2 regions of the Exiguobacterium sp. U13-1 genome follow, and region 2 is predicted to be linked to the other one. Evidence: riboswitches for the same ligand, from Rfam matches in the RefSeq annotation. Region 2 holds a riboswitch; the other holds the start of a gene.
The links. A riboswitch is a leader RNA that binds a small molecule or an ion and turns the genes downstream of it on or off. The one in region 2 is predicted to bind thiamine pyrophosphate.
Positions count from the first base shown of each region.

Region 1: linked by a shared signal. The riboswitch ahead of thiT (energy-coupled thiamine transporter ThiT) and the one ahead of ESP131_RS08555 (thiamine phosphate synthase) in region 2 are both predicted to bind thiamine pyrophosphate.

Region 1 is NZ_CP015731.1:2,470,678-2,478,377, reverse strand. Features, by position in the region: gene rsmB (16S rRNA (cytosine(967)-C(5))-methyltransferase RsmB) at 1-885, shown strand, start outside; gene ESP131_RS12970 (Stp1/IreP family PP2C-type Ser/Thr phosphatase) at 904-1,638, shown strand; gene pknB (Stk1 family PASTA domain-containing Ser/Thr kinase) at 1,641-3,575, shown strand; gene rsgA (ribosome small subunit-dependent GTPase A) at 3,601-4,506, shown strand; gene rpe (ribulose-phosphate 3-epimerase) at 4,509-5,165, shown strand; TPP riboswitch at 5,188-5,297, shown strand; gene thiT (energy-coupled thiamine transporter ThiT) at 5,359-5,919, shown strand; gene ESP131_RS12945 (thiamine diphosphokinase) at 5,921-6,523, shown strand; gene ESP131_RS12940 (amino acid permease) at 6,578-7,700, opposite strand, start outside.
Region 2 is NZ_CP015731.1:1,683,379-1,691,078, forward strand. Features, by position in the region: gene ESP131_RS08540 (MFS transporter) at 1-354, opposite strand, end outside; gene ESP131_RS08545 (OsmC family protein) at 545-970, shown strand; gene nagZ (beta-N-acetylhexosaminidase) at 967-2,187, shown strand; TPP riboswitch at 2,244-2,346, shown strand; gene ESP131_RS08555 (thiamine phosphate synthase) at 2,429-3,022, shown strand; gene ESP131_RS08560 (FAD-dependent oxidoreductase) at 3,019-3,963, shown strand; gene thiS (sulfur carrier protein ThiS) at 3,960-4,160, shown strand; gene ESP131_RS08570 (thiazole synthase) at 4,163-4,927, shown strand; gene ESP131_RS08575 (ThiF family adenylyltransferase) at 4,924-5,931, shown strand; gene ESP131_RS08580 (hypothetical protein) at 6,054-6,410, shown strand; gene ESP131_RS08585 (hypothetical protein) at 6,541-6,909, opposite strand; gene ESP131_RS08590 (hypothetical protein) at 7,141-7,380, shown strand; gene ESP131_RS08595 (exonuclease SbcCD subunit D) at 7,586-7,700, shown strand, end outside.

The DNA.
Region 1 (7,700 bases), 790 kb from region 2:
TGGCTCGTCGAACGCTGGCTTGAACTGTTTGGTCCGGAAGAAACGCTTCAGATCTGTCAATTGAATAACACGCCTGCACCGGTCACGGTTCGTATCAATCGGACGAAGACGACGCGAGAGGAAGCGATCGAGCTTCTACTCGACCAAGGTGTGACGGCAAAACCATCTACGGTAGCGCCAGACGGTCTCGAAATCGAACGAGGAAGCGTTCAAAAAACCGATTTGATCAATCGCGGATACCTATCTTTGCAGGATGAGAGCTCGATGCTTGTCGCTCGTGCACTTGGTGCAGAAGCATCTGATCATGTACTCGACAGCTGTGCTGCACCTGGTGGGAAAGCGATGCACATTGCTGAAGGTTTGACGACGGGTACACTACAGGCACTTGATCTTCATCCACATAAGATTAAACTGATTGAACAGCAAGCGACACGATTAGGTCTTACGACTGTTCAAGCAGAAGCGTTAGATGCACGTAAAGCAGGGGAACGCTTTGAAGTAGAATCTTTTGATCGAATTCTTGTTGACGCACCTTGTTCAGGACTCGGTGTCATTCGGAGAAAACCAGATATCAAATGGACGAAACGTCCGGAACAGCTCGAGCAACTGCCGAAAATCCAACGAGATATTCTGACAGCTGTCTTACCACTCGTTAAAAAGGGTGGAACCTTCGTCTATTCGACTTGTACGATTGATCCGACAGAAAACGAGGAGCAGACAGCGTTCATTCTCGATCAAGGGTTCGATTTTGACACATCCTTCGCGGCACGCATGCCAGAATCCGTGCGACATCTGATCGGGGATCGAGCAGAACTCAAGTTGTTACCGACGACAGTTGGAACGGACGGCTTCTATATTGCCGCGTTTAAAAAACGAGAAGATTGACACGAACGGAGGACTGTCATGGAGTTAGCTCACCTTTCGACTACTGGGAAAGTCAGGACTAAAAATGAGGATACGGTATTACTCGTCGGGAACGCCGAACGTGGTCTTGCCGTCGTTGCGGATGGTATGGGAGGTCATGCTGCTGGCGATATCGCAAGTGCGATCGTTCGCGAGGTATTTGAAGCATCCTTTTCACTCATGCCAAATCGTCCGATGGAATTGTCTGAATGGATAGAACAACGTGTAGCCGAGGCGAATGCCCGGATTCTTCAGTTTTCAAAAGAAGAGCAACTTGCGATCGTCGGAACGACCATTGCCTGTGTGTGCTGGGTCGAGGATTTGCTCGTCATCGGTCATGTTGGAGATAGTAGAGTCTATGCCCTTGAAGGTACGGCGTTAAAACAATTGACGGACGATCATTCTTACGTCAACATGTTACGACAAATGGGGGAGCTTTCGGATGAGGAAGTCGAAAATCATCCACGTAAGAATGTCATCACACGGTCGGTCGGCTCGAACGAAACGGTCGAAGTCGACATTCAAGTCAGAGATGCTCCAGACTATGACCTCGTCCTCGTTTGTAGTGACGGATTGACCGATGAAGTACCAGATGATGTCATCGAACAGATCATCTTACAGGATGAGCCGCTTGATGAGATTGTCGGACGATTGGTGAAAGAAGCGAACGCTCGAGGAGGCGCGGATAATATTACGATTGCCGCCATCCGGTTCAAAGAAAGAAAGAGGGTCTGAATATGCGATACGGAGATCGATTAAATGACCGCTACCGCATAGAACGGCTAGTTGGAAGTGGCGGGATGGCGAATGTCTATCAAGCCTATGATGAGATTTTAAAGCGTCATGTTGCCATTAAGATTTTACGAACTGAATTTTCGCATGACGAACAATTCATTCGTCGATTCGAACGTGAAGCACATGCTGCTACCAGCTTGAATCATCCAAACATCGTTGCCGTCTATGATGTAGGCGAAGAAGATGCCATCTATTACATCGTCATGGAGTATATCGATGGTATGACATTAAAAACATTTTGTGAAAATCAAGCATTACCTGTGCCGCAGGCAGTTGATATCATCGCTCAAATTTGTGATGCAATCGATCACGCCCATGCACACCGGATTATCCATCGCGATATTAAACCGCAAAACATGTTGATTCGAGAAGATGGTACCGTCAAAGTAACGGATTTCGGAATTGCTGTGGCGATGTCGAATGCGACGCTGACGCATACGATGTCCGTTCTTGGGTCCGTGCATTACTTTTCACCGGAACAAGCAAAAGGTAAATTTGCGGATGAGAAGTCGGATATCTATTCACTTGGTGCTGTCTTATACGAACTTGTTACAGGACAAGTGCCGTTCGAAGGGGATTCACCGGTCGCGATTGCGCTGAAGCATCTGCAAGATACACCGCGTCGCCCATCCGTCTTGAATCCGAAAGTGCCACAAGCGCTTGAGAACTGTATCATGCAGGCGCTCGCGAAAGCACCGCATGACCGCCAACAGTCCGTCGCAGCCTTTAAGGCAGATATGGTGACGGCGTTGTCTGACGAACGGGCAAGTGAAGGCATTCGAGGTGCAGAAGAGGATGAGATGGAAAAGACGATGGTCTTGTCACCCGTCCAAGTGCCAGAAGAATCAAAAGCGGAACCAGAATCACCCGCCGTCACGACTGTTCAACCGAAAACACCGGAAAAGAAAAAGAAAAAACGCTGGTGGATCGTTCTCTTATTGCTCGTTTTACTCGGTGGAGCGGCTACGACGTTTGCGATGTGGCCGGATCCAACGGTCACCGTACCATCTGTCGTCAAGACAGATGGAGACGATGCGGAAACGAAGCTTGAGAAACTTGGATTCGTCGTCGAGACGACAGAACGAAATAGCGATACAGTCGATGAAGGCGATGTCATTAGTCAGACACCGCGTGAAAATGCACAAGTCAAAAAGGGTTCGACGGTCAACTTGGTCGTCTCTACAGGTAGTGCTCCGGTCGAAGTACCAGATGTGACAGATGACGCTGAAAAAGAGGCGATTGCAACATTAAAAGAGGCTGGATTCGCAAAAGTCGAGGTCGAACGTGAAAAGTCGGATGAAATTGCGCGAGGTAATGTTATCCGGCAATCGATCTCTGCTGGAACGGAAGTGATTGCAAAAGAACAGACGATTACGATCACTGTCTCGGAAGGAACGTCATCCTTTGAATTGAAAGACTTGACGAACTTATCGAGTGATGAAGCGAAAGCGTATCTCGATGAAATGGGTCTCGACGGTACGTTTGAACAAGAATTCTCGAGTGATGTCAAGCTCGATCAAGTCATCCGTCAATTCCCACAAGCAGGGGCACAAGTCGAACCAAACGACTCTGTGACCGTCTTCATCTCAAAAGGTGAGGAAGAAAAAACGGTGACGGCAACGTTCCCTGAAAAGGTCGTCTATGATGCGGTCAGCGAGAACGAGGACGAGGAACCACCGAAACAAGTCATACGGATTGAGACGGAAGACGCGAAAGGGAAGCGGACCGTCATCGAGGAATCGATTGATCAAGATGAGACATTCGACGTGCCGGTGACGATTGATCCAGGAGAAGAAGGAAAAATTACGATCTATAAAGACGATACGGTGTATCGTTCAAAAACCATCACGTACAATCAAGCAAAAGACGCACAATGAATGTGATGAAAAAGGAGTGCATAGGATGACGGAACAACGCATCGAAGAGAATCGAGAAGGAACGATCATACGTCTGCAGGGTGGCTTTTATGATGTCATGACACCAGAAGGAGAGGTCCGTTCACGGGCAAGAGGGAATTTCCGAAAACGCGGCATCAGTCCAGTCGTCGGAGACGAGGTCGTTCTTCATATCGAAAGTGAGACAGGATATATTCTCGAAGTGAAGGAGCGGGACAACTTTTTAGTACGCCCTCCAGTCGCGAATATCGACCAGGCATTGCTCGTCGTCTCGGCGGCAGAACCTGATTTTTCAGCGCACTTGCTCGACCGATTTCTCGTTTTGATCGAAGCGAAGGAAATTCAACCCGTCATCCTATTGACGAAGATGGATTTGCTGGACGATGTCAAAGGACCGGCTGTCCGAGAGGCGATTGCCGCTTACCGGAAGATTGGGTATACGGTCATCGAGACATCAAGTGAGACGTTGGCAGGTATTGAGCAAGTCCGTCCGTTACTTGCTGGAAAAACAAGCGTTCTCGCCGGACAATCCGGTGTCGGGAAAAGTTCATTGCTCAATGCACTGGAGCCCTCTCTTGATTTAGAAACAAGTGCCATCTCGAAATCACTCGGACGCGGACGTCATACGACTCGCCACGTCACATTGATGCCGCTTGCCGAAGGATTGATTGCCGATACGCCAGGTTTCTCGAACCTCGATTTTCCGTATGATATGGAAATCGAGGATGTACGGTGGAGTTTCCCTGAATTCGTGGCTGTACAAGATGATTGCAAATACCGAGGTTGCTTGCATTTGAATGAACCCGGTTGTGCCGTCAAGGAAGCCGTCGAAGCCCAAGAAATCATGTCCTCTCGTTATGAGAACTATGGTATGTTTATAGACGAAATCAAGAATCGAGCCCGGAGGTATTAAAGATGATTAAAATTGCACCATCTATTTTATCAGCAGATTTTGCGAATCTCGAACGCGATGTTAAAGCAGTCGAAGCAGCAGGCGCGGACTATATCCATTTTGATGTCATGGACGGTCAGTTCGTACCGAACATCTCATTTGGATTACCTGTGCTTAGCAGCTTACGTCAAAAGACGGATATGATTCTCGATGTCCATTTGATGATCGACCAGCCAGAACGTTTCGTCGAGGATTTCGTCAAAGCAGGGGCGGACATCGTGACGTTCCACGTCGAAGCGACGAATCATGTCCATCGTGTCTTGCAACAAATCAAAGCAGCGGGCGCAAAGGCAGGGGTCGTCTTGAATCCCCATACGCCATTATCAACGATTGAACACGTCCTTGAGGATGTCGATATGGTTTTATTGATGACGGTCAATCCGGGCTTCGGTGGACAAGCCTTTATCGAGCGTGTCATGCCGAAACTTGCAGCACTCGCGCAAATGAAAGCAGATCGTGGTCTGACATTTGAAATCGAGATTGACGGTGGCGTCAATCCGGAAACGGCAAAGCTTTGCATCGATAACGGTGCGAACGTTCTCGTCGCAGGATCAGCAATCTACAATGCACCAGATTATGCGGAAGCGATCACTAGCATTCGTCAAGGGGCTGCCGTATAATAAGAACGAGAAAACGAAATATGATGACCGCAAGGGGTGTCGCTTGAAAAGCGGCTGAGAGGAGTCTTTTAGACTTTAACCCTTCGAACCTGTTCCGTTCAAACGGACGTAGGGATGTGGCGCACGCAGGCAGTACGGCGTTCGTCGTACTGCCTTTTTGCGTCCTCTCGTACAATGAAGGAGGAAAAACAGCATGAAACGGTTACAAATGATGATGGAAATTGCCATCTTCGCCAGTCTCGGAGTCGTCTTTGATTTACTGATTCCATTCAAAATGCCACAAGGAGGCTCAATCAGCTTAGCGATGCTACCGATCTTCGTCATGGCATTTCGCCACGGTGTCGTCGGAGGGGTCGTCACGGGAGCGCTTGTCGGTACGATTCAATTGATGTTCGCTCCACAAGTTTTGACGATCGTTCAACCGATGCTTGACTATACGATTGCGTATGGTGTCGTCGGATTAAGTGGTCTGTTCGCGCGTCAAGTCAGACTAGCCGCGCGCAATGGACAAAAGAAAAGCTTGATGGCGTTCGTTCTCCTTGCGACGTTATTAGGCGCAGGACTCCGTTATATCTGTCATGTCATCAGTGGAATCGTCTTTTTTGCCGAGTATGCAAAAGGTCCAGTCGTGGAGTACTCTTTTGTCTATAACGCAACGTATATGGTTCCTTCGTACATCTTATGTGGAATCGTAGCAGGAATTCTATTTACGACTGCGCCACGCTTACTCCGTTATTCGGCACGAGGCGTCTGAGATGCGGGCGATTCTCGTCTGTGCCGGTCCGCGAGAAGAAGCGCCGGATTTACGGACGTTTTGTCAGCCAGGTGACTTTATCGTCGGTGTCGACGGTGGTGTTCAGACGATTGAATCGTTTGGGCTGACATGCGACCTGACGATTGGTGATTTTGATTCGCTTGGTTATGTACCAGAAGGGGCAATCGTTCATCCGGCCGAGAAAGATGAAACGGATCTCGAACTGGCACTTCGTACAGTCTCAGAGAAGAAACAGTTTGAGGATACCTTCATTATCGGGGCGACAGGTGGGCGGCTCGACATGACCGTCCAAAATGTCTATTTGTTGAAGCGATACCCAGAGGCACGACTCGTGACGAAACGAGAAGAGGTACGATACTTGGCTGAGGGAACGTATGCAGTCGAAGCAGGGAGCTATCATTATCTTTCGTTCATTCCACTCGTACCATCGACTTTAAGCTTATCCGGAGTCAAATATCCACTTGATGCACATCCAGTACCGGTCGGAGGTTCCTTGACCGTCAGTAATGAATGGTGTGCGTCAGAAGCGAAGGTAGAGCTCCATCAAGGAGAACTATTGATGATGCGGACGCTTAAGGAATAGCACAATCATAGGAAAGAGGCCGTGGATGACTCCGCGGCCTCTTTTTAGATGAAATTATTCTTCGAGTTGAGAAGGGGCGACACGGATGTCGCTTTGAGCGGATAGATGTTTTCCTTTGACGAAGAGATGATAACTTCCCCACATGACAAGGAAGAAAGGAACACCGATGTATAGAGCGATTCGTTGATCCGCTTGAAACGCAAGACTGACGAGGACGACGACGTTAAGTGTCAACGAAATCAGTGGTAACACCGGATAGAGTGGTGTCTTGAATTTCAGTTCGGATACATCGTGTCCGTTTCGGACGAACTGACGACGAAATGCAAGCTGAGAAGCAGAGATTGAAATCCAGCCGACTTGAGCCCCGAGTCCGGCTAAGGACAAGAGCCAAATGAAGACGGTATCTTCTGCGAAAAATGCGGTCAGAAGCGATAACATCGCGAACATCATCGTAAAGAGCAACGCCCGCATCGGCACACCATGTGCATTGACGTAAGATAATTTCTTTGAAATCATCCCTTCTTGCGCCATTGCCCATAACATCCGAGTCGCCGCATATAATCCGGAGTTTCCGACGGACAATAGTGCCGTCAAGACGACGATGTTCATCAAATCAGCAGCGTACGGAATACCGATCGCATCAAAGACCATGATGAACGGACTGCTGACTCCGCCAGCTGTTTCATACGGAATTAATGCACCAACGATCGTAATCGATAAGACGAAGAAGATGAACGTCCGCCAGACTGTATTGCGGATGGCTTTTGGAATCGATTTTTCTGGCGTGTCGGACTCCCCAGCCGCAACACCGATCAATTCCGTTCCTTGGAAGGCGAAGTTGACAGCAATCATCGTCGTCAAGACGCCAAGAATCCCGTTTGGAAACCAACCGCTTGCCGTAAAGTTCGCGAATAACGAGGTTGGACGATCTGCTTCCATCGGTAACCAGCCGAACCAAGCAGCGCCACCTAGAATGATGAAGAAAAGGATCGCGAGGACCTTCAAACTCGAGAACCAGAATTCGGCTTCACCGAATGCTTTGGCTGAGACGGCATTCAGACCGAACAGTAAGACCGTAAAGACGGTACACCAGACGACGACGGGTACATTCGGAAACCAGCGGTCCATCAAACTGCCAGCTGCCGTGATTTCGAGTGCGACCGTCACGGCCCAGCCG
Region 2 (7,700 bases):
CAAGACACCAGTCAGGATGGCTGTCAGAATGCGGGTTGCGAGCAATACTTCGTAACTTGGTGCAAAACTACTGGCAAGATTCAATAGTATCCAAGCAAGTAAGAGACGTAGGATCAGGCGACGCCGTTCCAGATGACCGGTCATCGACATGACGATCGGCGTACCAATCGCAAAGGAAATGGCAAAGGCCGAGACGAGCGTACCGGCTGTTGCGATCGTGATATCAAGGGCTGAGGAGATTTCAGCGAGGATCCCGACGATGACGAATTCGCTTGTTCCGAGAACGAATGTCAGGAGCGACAACGTAGCAATCAAGAGCCAATCGCGTCGACTTAAACGAGTAGTAGGTGACATGGATGATTCCTCAATTCTAGCGCTTGCGCGCGAAACTATGAGTAACAGGATAGCATGAAACGATTTCGTCGGGTATCGCAAAGCGAGATTTCGGGAAAAGAACCATTATTCGAAATAGCGTGTGAATTTCCAGGCTTGCTATTTTTTGCGTATACTACAGAAGAAGACTAATTATAAAGGAGTGGAAACGATGCAAGCGACAGTGACATGGAACAAACAGATGGGGTTTAGTGGACAGACGGAATCAGGGCATCATCTTGCGATGGACGCAGCACCCGAAAACGGTGGTGAAAACCAAGCACCACGACCGACCGAACTCTTGCTACATGCCGTTGCCGGCTGTACTGGAATTGATATCGTCTCGATTTTAGAGAAGATGCGCTTGACGATCACCCATTTCGAAATGGATATCGAAGGAGAACGGGCAGAGGATCATCCGCGACGTTTTACGTCGATCTCGATTCATTACCGGCTTGAAGGTGATCTCCCGGAAGATAAGGTCCGTCGTGCCATCTCGTTATCAAAGGATAAATATTGTTCGGTCTCGCAATCCCTGAATGCTGAGATTTCTGTCTATTATTCGATCAATGGTGTGCGGAGCGAGGATCCTTTGTGAAGAAAGTCGTACTGATCGGTTGCCTGTTGCTTGCAGGGTGTGCACAGGAGACGACGGAACCAACGAAACCATCACAATCAGAAACGAAGCAACCGACAGAAGAAAAGAAACCGAAACCTGAACCGACGAAAGAAGATCGACAACAAGCACAACTAAAGCAACAATTAAAAACGATGTCGACGTCAGAAAAGATCGATCAACTGCTCTACATCGGAGTCGCCGGCACGGAACTTTCAGCAGATGACCGGAAACTGTTAAAGACGCATGCGATTGGTGGGGTCTTACTGCTTGGCGGAAACATCACGTCGGAAGAGCAACTCTTGACGTTCACGCGTGCGATTCAAGAGACGAACCAAAAACCGTATGCGTTCGTCGGGATTGATGAAGAAGGCGGACGCGTCAGCCGGGTACCGGATCAACGATTACGTCTACCGACGAGTCAACGGATGGCGCAAGGAGCAGATGATGCGAAAATGGAAGACGTCGGACGTACGCTCGGACATTTGTCACGTTTTTATGGCTTCAACATGGACTTCGCGCCGGTCCTTGACGTCAACAGTAATCCGAACAATCCGATCATCGGCGACCGTGCGTTAAGTGCTGATCCGAATACTGTCGCGACGCTTGGTACGGCCCTGATGCACGGGATGCAGGAGACGGGAACGATTCCAGTCGTCAAACATTTTCCCGGTCACGGCAATACGAGTGTCGATTCCCATGTCGGGCTACCGAAAGTGACGGCATCAAAGGAAGAATTGAAGCGGACGGAACTGTTACCGTTCCAAGAAGCGATTCAAGAGGGCGCCGAGATGGTGATGGTCGCCCATATTCTCTATCCCGCATATGACGATACGAATCCGTCCTCGCTCTCAAAGCCGATCTTGACTGACCTCTTGCGTCAGCAACTCGGATTCAACGGTGTCATCATCACAGATGATCTCGTCATGGGGGCGATCACGAAACAATATGGTCTCGCGGAAGCGGCACGTCAGTCGCTCGTCAACGGAGCTGATATGGCGATGTTTTCAGAGGCAGGTGCTTACACAAAGGTTCATGCTGAAGTGATGCAAGCCGTCAAAGAAAAGACGCTGACGCCGGAGATGCTCGATGGCAAAGTGATACGCATCCTGAAGCTAAAGCAGACGTATGCCGACAGCCAAGAGCAACAGCGACCAACGAAATCGGAACTGATTCAGCAAGTGGAAGCGCTCAACTAGGACTAGCGAAGCAAAGCGACTCATGCTAGACTAATGGGGCAAGCCAATTAAACACGAAAAGACACTAGGGGAGTCTCCCAGCAGACTGAGACGGAAGTATCCGGACCCTTTGAACCTGATCTAGTTCGTACTAGCGGAGGGAAGTGGCTCGAAACCTTAGATATCCTTAGCGCTTCAGCGTATTTTCGGACCACTCCCTTCAACATCGGGAGTGGTCCTTTTTCGTATGGAAAGGAAGGACATGATGCGTTTACATCTCATTTCGACGGGCTCCATCCATCCGATTGACGAACTAAAGACCTTTCAATCCCTTCAACCTTATACGGATCAGCTGCATCTACGAGAACCGAACTTATCAGCGGCAGAATTACTGGATCTGATTGAAGCGCTCCTTGCGCACGGTTATTCGCCGGATCAGTTAACCGTTCATGATCGGGTCGATGTCGCCCATGTCACTGGCATCGGTGTGCAATTGACGCGACGGTCCTTGCGTGTCCGTGATGTCCGACGTCATTTTCCGAATCTCGTTATCGGGAAATCGGTCCATTCATTAGCAGAGGCACTGGCAGCTGAAGCGGAAGGAGCCGACCGACTGCTGTACGGTCATATTTATCCGACAGCGTCGAAGCCGGACGTGCCACCACGAGGTATTGACGCCTTGAAGCAAGTCGTCACCTTCACGACGAAACCAGTCATTGCGATCGGTGGGATTACACCAGAACGCATGCCTGAAATCGCAGCGACCGGTGTAACCGGAATCGCCGTCTTATCGGGTATTCTCGGTCAATCGGATCCACTCGCCGCCGTCAAGCATTATCAGGGGGTACGGGTATGACGAATCACATCATCATCGGCGGTGGAGTCATCGGTTTGACGCTTGCTTACGGTCTCGCCTGTCAGAATGAATCCGTCGTCGTCTTAGAACGCGGAGCAGGTGGACAAGGAACGAGTCGCGCGGCTGCCGGAATGCTTGCGACGGACATCGAGCTGAGAGAGGAATTGCATGCACTTGCCGCGCGAAGTCGACGTCTGTATCCGTTGCTTGCACGTCGTCTCGAGCGAGAGACAGGCATCGACTGTGGATACCGGGAACAACCATTTTTGTTAAAGCGTAAAGGACGCGAGCATCTGTTTCCAGCTGTCGGTCAAATCGATCCACGACGACTGACGACTGCATTGATGTATGCCTTACACGCACGTGGCATATCGATTGAAGAACAGGTGGAAGTCACACGCATCGAAGAGAGCGATGACTTCGTCAGGATCGAGTCGAACGCGGGAACGTGGACCGGACGAACGGTGACGGTTGCTGCCGGACGGGGTTCGCAAGCCTTGCTCGATACAGCCGGCATTTCGATTGCGACATATGGGGTCAAAGGGGAATGTCTCGCAGTTCGTCTCGCGGGTCAGCCGTTACGCTCGATCCTGTTTGACGACGCCGTCTACCTCGTTCCGAAAGCAGACGGTCGGATTTTGATCGGTGCGACCGAACTGCCGCACGACGAGACGGTCGGTGTCAGTGTCGCAGGGGTCACGTCATTGCTTCAAGCAGCAGAACGACTGTATCCACCGATTCGTGACGCGGTCATCGAAGAAGTCTGGTCCGGTGTACGACCACAAACGGCGTCCGGCTTGCCATATATCGGAGTCGCCGATTCATCCCGTCGGATCTTCCTAGCGACGGGGCATCATCGGCATGGCATATTACTCGCACCGGCGACAGCGGAAGTCTTGGTAAATACATTACGGTTGATTCAGAAGGAGGAAGTCCGATGAACATTACGATTAACGGCAATGACCACACGATCGATCAGATTGAAACGATCGAGGACATGCTCACGCAACTTGGCTTAGGGGAAAAGTTCGTCATCGTCGAACAGAATCGACAAATCATCGATCGCGTGGCGTATGGTCAGACGGTCGTTCGGGACAATGACACATTTGAAATCGTTCATTTCGTAGGAGGAGGATAAATATGCTGAAAATTGGAGAAAAGACATTTGAATCACGCTTGTTACTCGGAACAGGGAAATATACGGATGCTACCGTACAGCAAGAAGCAATCGATGCGTCTGCTTCACAAATCTTGACATTCGCCGTCCGTCGGCTCGATATCTTCGACAAACAACAAGCGAATTTCTTGGAGTCGCTTGATTTAGCGAAGTACGATTTACTGCCGAACACGGCAGGTGCGAAGACGGCGGAAGAAGCTGTTCGGCTTGCGAAGCTTGCGCGGGCATCCGGTATGTGTGACATGGTCAAGGTTGAAGTGATCGGTTGCGACAAGACGTTACTACCTGATCCGATCGAGACGTTACGGGCTTCTGAAGAATTACTCAAAGAAGGTTTCATCGTCTTACCGTATACGTCGGACGATGTCGTCCTTGCACGGCGACTCGAAGAACTCGGTTGTCACGCCATCATGCCGGCAGCGTCACCGATCGGTTCCGGGCAAGGCATTCTCAACCCACTTCATCTACGATTCATCATCGAACAAACGACGGTCCCGGTCATCGTCGACGCCGGGATCGGCTCACCGACCGACGTCGCCTATGCGATGGAACTAGGAGCGGATGGTGTCTTATTGAACTCCGCTGTCGCCCATGCTCAAGATCCGGTCAAGATGGCGCACGCCATGCGACTAGCTGTCGAAGCAGGGCGCTTCGGATACGAAGCGGGACGTATCGAGAAGAAACAGTATGCGATCGCGAGTAGTCCAACGAGTGGATTGATTCGATGAACCGTTACTCACGGCAAACTCGATTTCAACCGATCGGGGAAGCGGGACAAGCACGCTTGGCATCAGCGAAGATACTGATCATCGGCATGGGAGCGCTCGGAACGGCGTCGGCAGAGCAACTCGTCCGCGCCGGTGTCGGTGTCGTCCGAATCGTCGACCGCGACTATGTCGAGTGGAGTAATCTACAACGACAACAGCTTTATACCGAGGAAGATGCGCGTCACATCGTGCCAAAAGCGATTGCCGCAAAAGCACGGCTTGAAGCGATCAATTCGACGGTGACGATCGAAGCGTATGTATTAGACGTCGACCGGGCAGCGCTGACGTGGCTTCTCGATGATATCGATCTGATCATCGACGCGACGGACAATTTCGATATTCGTTTGCTGATGAACGACATGGCGTTGATGCGTTCGATTCCGTGGATTTACGGTGGATGCGTCGGCAGTTATGGGATCACGTTTACCGTCCGTCCCGGGGAGACGCCGTGTCTGCATTGTCTGCTCGATCAATTACCGCGGGATCAGGAGACGTGTGATACAGCGGGAATCATCGGACCAGCTGTACAGATGGTCGCTTCCTTACAGGTGACGGAAGCGTTGAAGTGGTTGAGCAGAAAGACGGACGCCATGCGGACGCGCTTGCTTGCGTTTGATGTCTGGTCGAATACGTTTCAACAAATTAACGTCCAGTCACTGAAGCAAACGGAGTGCCCGTCGTGCGGCATCGATCCGTCCTACCCTTACTTATCGGATCAAACGGTTCGTTTCACGGCACTCTGCGGTCGGGATGCCATTCAAATCCGGGGAGACGGACAGCGGGATCTGGAACAGTTGAAACAACGTCTCCAGCCGGTCGCTGCGATTTCCGCTCATAATCCATATTTGCTGGCGTTTACGACGGACGAACATCGGATGGTTGCTTTCCGAGATGGACGCGTTCTGATTCATGGCGAGGCGGATCTCGTCAAAGCGAAGCGGCTCTATCATGCCTATTTCGGCTAACGTTCACAAAACATTAAAAACTAATTTTAAATATATATGTTTTAAATGTTTGAAAAACAGGTAAATAAGACTTCAGACATAAATCGGTCTACAAGTTTTGAACGTGAAGAGGAGTGATTCAGATGAAACAAGAATTCGATCCAATCAAGGATCAAGCACAGACGGAAGACGCCCAAGCAGTTGTTCAGCAAGCCAACTGGAATCCGGATCGGTACCGGACGAACTTGAACCCATTCTATCTGTCACCTTGTAGTGTCGAACGTAGAGAAGACGTGCATCAGGATGCATCGAAAATTCTCGAAGTCGAGACGTCGTCGCCCCTCCAACAACTTTTTGAACACAATCAAGCAACGCATAAATCAGAACAATCGGGCAAAAAATTCAAGACAGGCATCGTCGTCGGTGTCGGTGCGATTATCGGCGGATCGGTTTCTGTGATTCGTTCCGTTCAACGATTTAGAAAACAACGGACGAAATAAAACGTTCGTTGTTCGAACACAAAAAGCAGGAGGCAATCGCCTTCTGCTTTTTGTGTTACCCTTTCGTTTCACAAAAGAAATGAAGAGGTTTTAGTATGTATGTTGTTTCTACTTGTTATATCTAGATTTATCAGTTAGTTACGTTATCAAATGCGGTAGATTTACCGTTCACGTAAACATCGATAATTTTATGTTCAGGATCTAATGTTAACTTGTAGACATGCTGCTTCGTTTTCTTATGAGTTTTAGATTCATTCAATTTAATCTTTAGCGTATCTCCTTGTTCCTCAAGATCAGTAGCAACTGTTTTCTTTGACTGATAAACAACATAAGCGACTTTGTCTTTCGTATTGATCAATTGCAAGGTATTGTCGGGATTGATCTTCGTTTGTATTTCGTTTGGTACAATCTTTAACTCACTAAAACTGAGCTTAGACTCGTTGATGCTACAGGCTGATAACAAAGTACATAACAGAGCTAACAGTATAAGTCTTTTCATGTGTTCCCTCCTGGCTTTCAAATGAGAAGTATACATTGTATTTTAACAGTTTTTTAAAGTATGCAGACCTCAAAAACTAATAAAATTTTCTATATTAGCCATATTATTGATTCACAAAAAAATAAAATGGTAAAGTAAATACTATTGATTAACTCATTTCTATAATTATAAATAGCGATGTAATATCAAGTTTAAACAATTTTAAGTTATATAGTAATCGGAGGGTTTTAATTGCGTAAGATGGGATTTTGTTTTGTATTAGTAGCTTTGACTAAACTATGGCTATCTATTTACTTAGCTGAGTTTTTATTTCTTAGAGAGCTAGAGGTGTACAAAAGTGTCGGAGGTGATGCGATTGACATGATTCCGAGCCTTACTTGGTGGATCATTCTTTTGGAATGTATCATAGGTATTACTTTGATTGTTACAGATGGGAAAAGAAAACTAAAACAGACTGTAGATAAAAAGTAAACGTTCTATCTATTTTCTATTGAAACTAATGTGTAGTTTTTCTCTTAGTCGAGAAGAATTACACTTTTTTCGTCATTACGTATCATTGGATTGATGTGCAACACGAAAACTTCTGCTTTTTGTGTTCCAAACAGATGTTCGTCGCAGAACGAACGCTTGCATGCTACACTTAAGCTACTATATTCAAAAAGTGAGTGTGATGAAGATGAAATGGATACATACTGCCGATTGGCATCTCGGCAAAATCGTTCATGGCGAGTCGATGCTCGAGAACCAGCGGGCGGTCTTAGCGGATTTTTTGGCACTCGTCGACCGCGAAC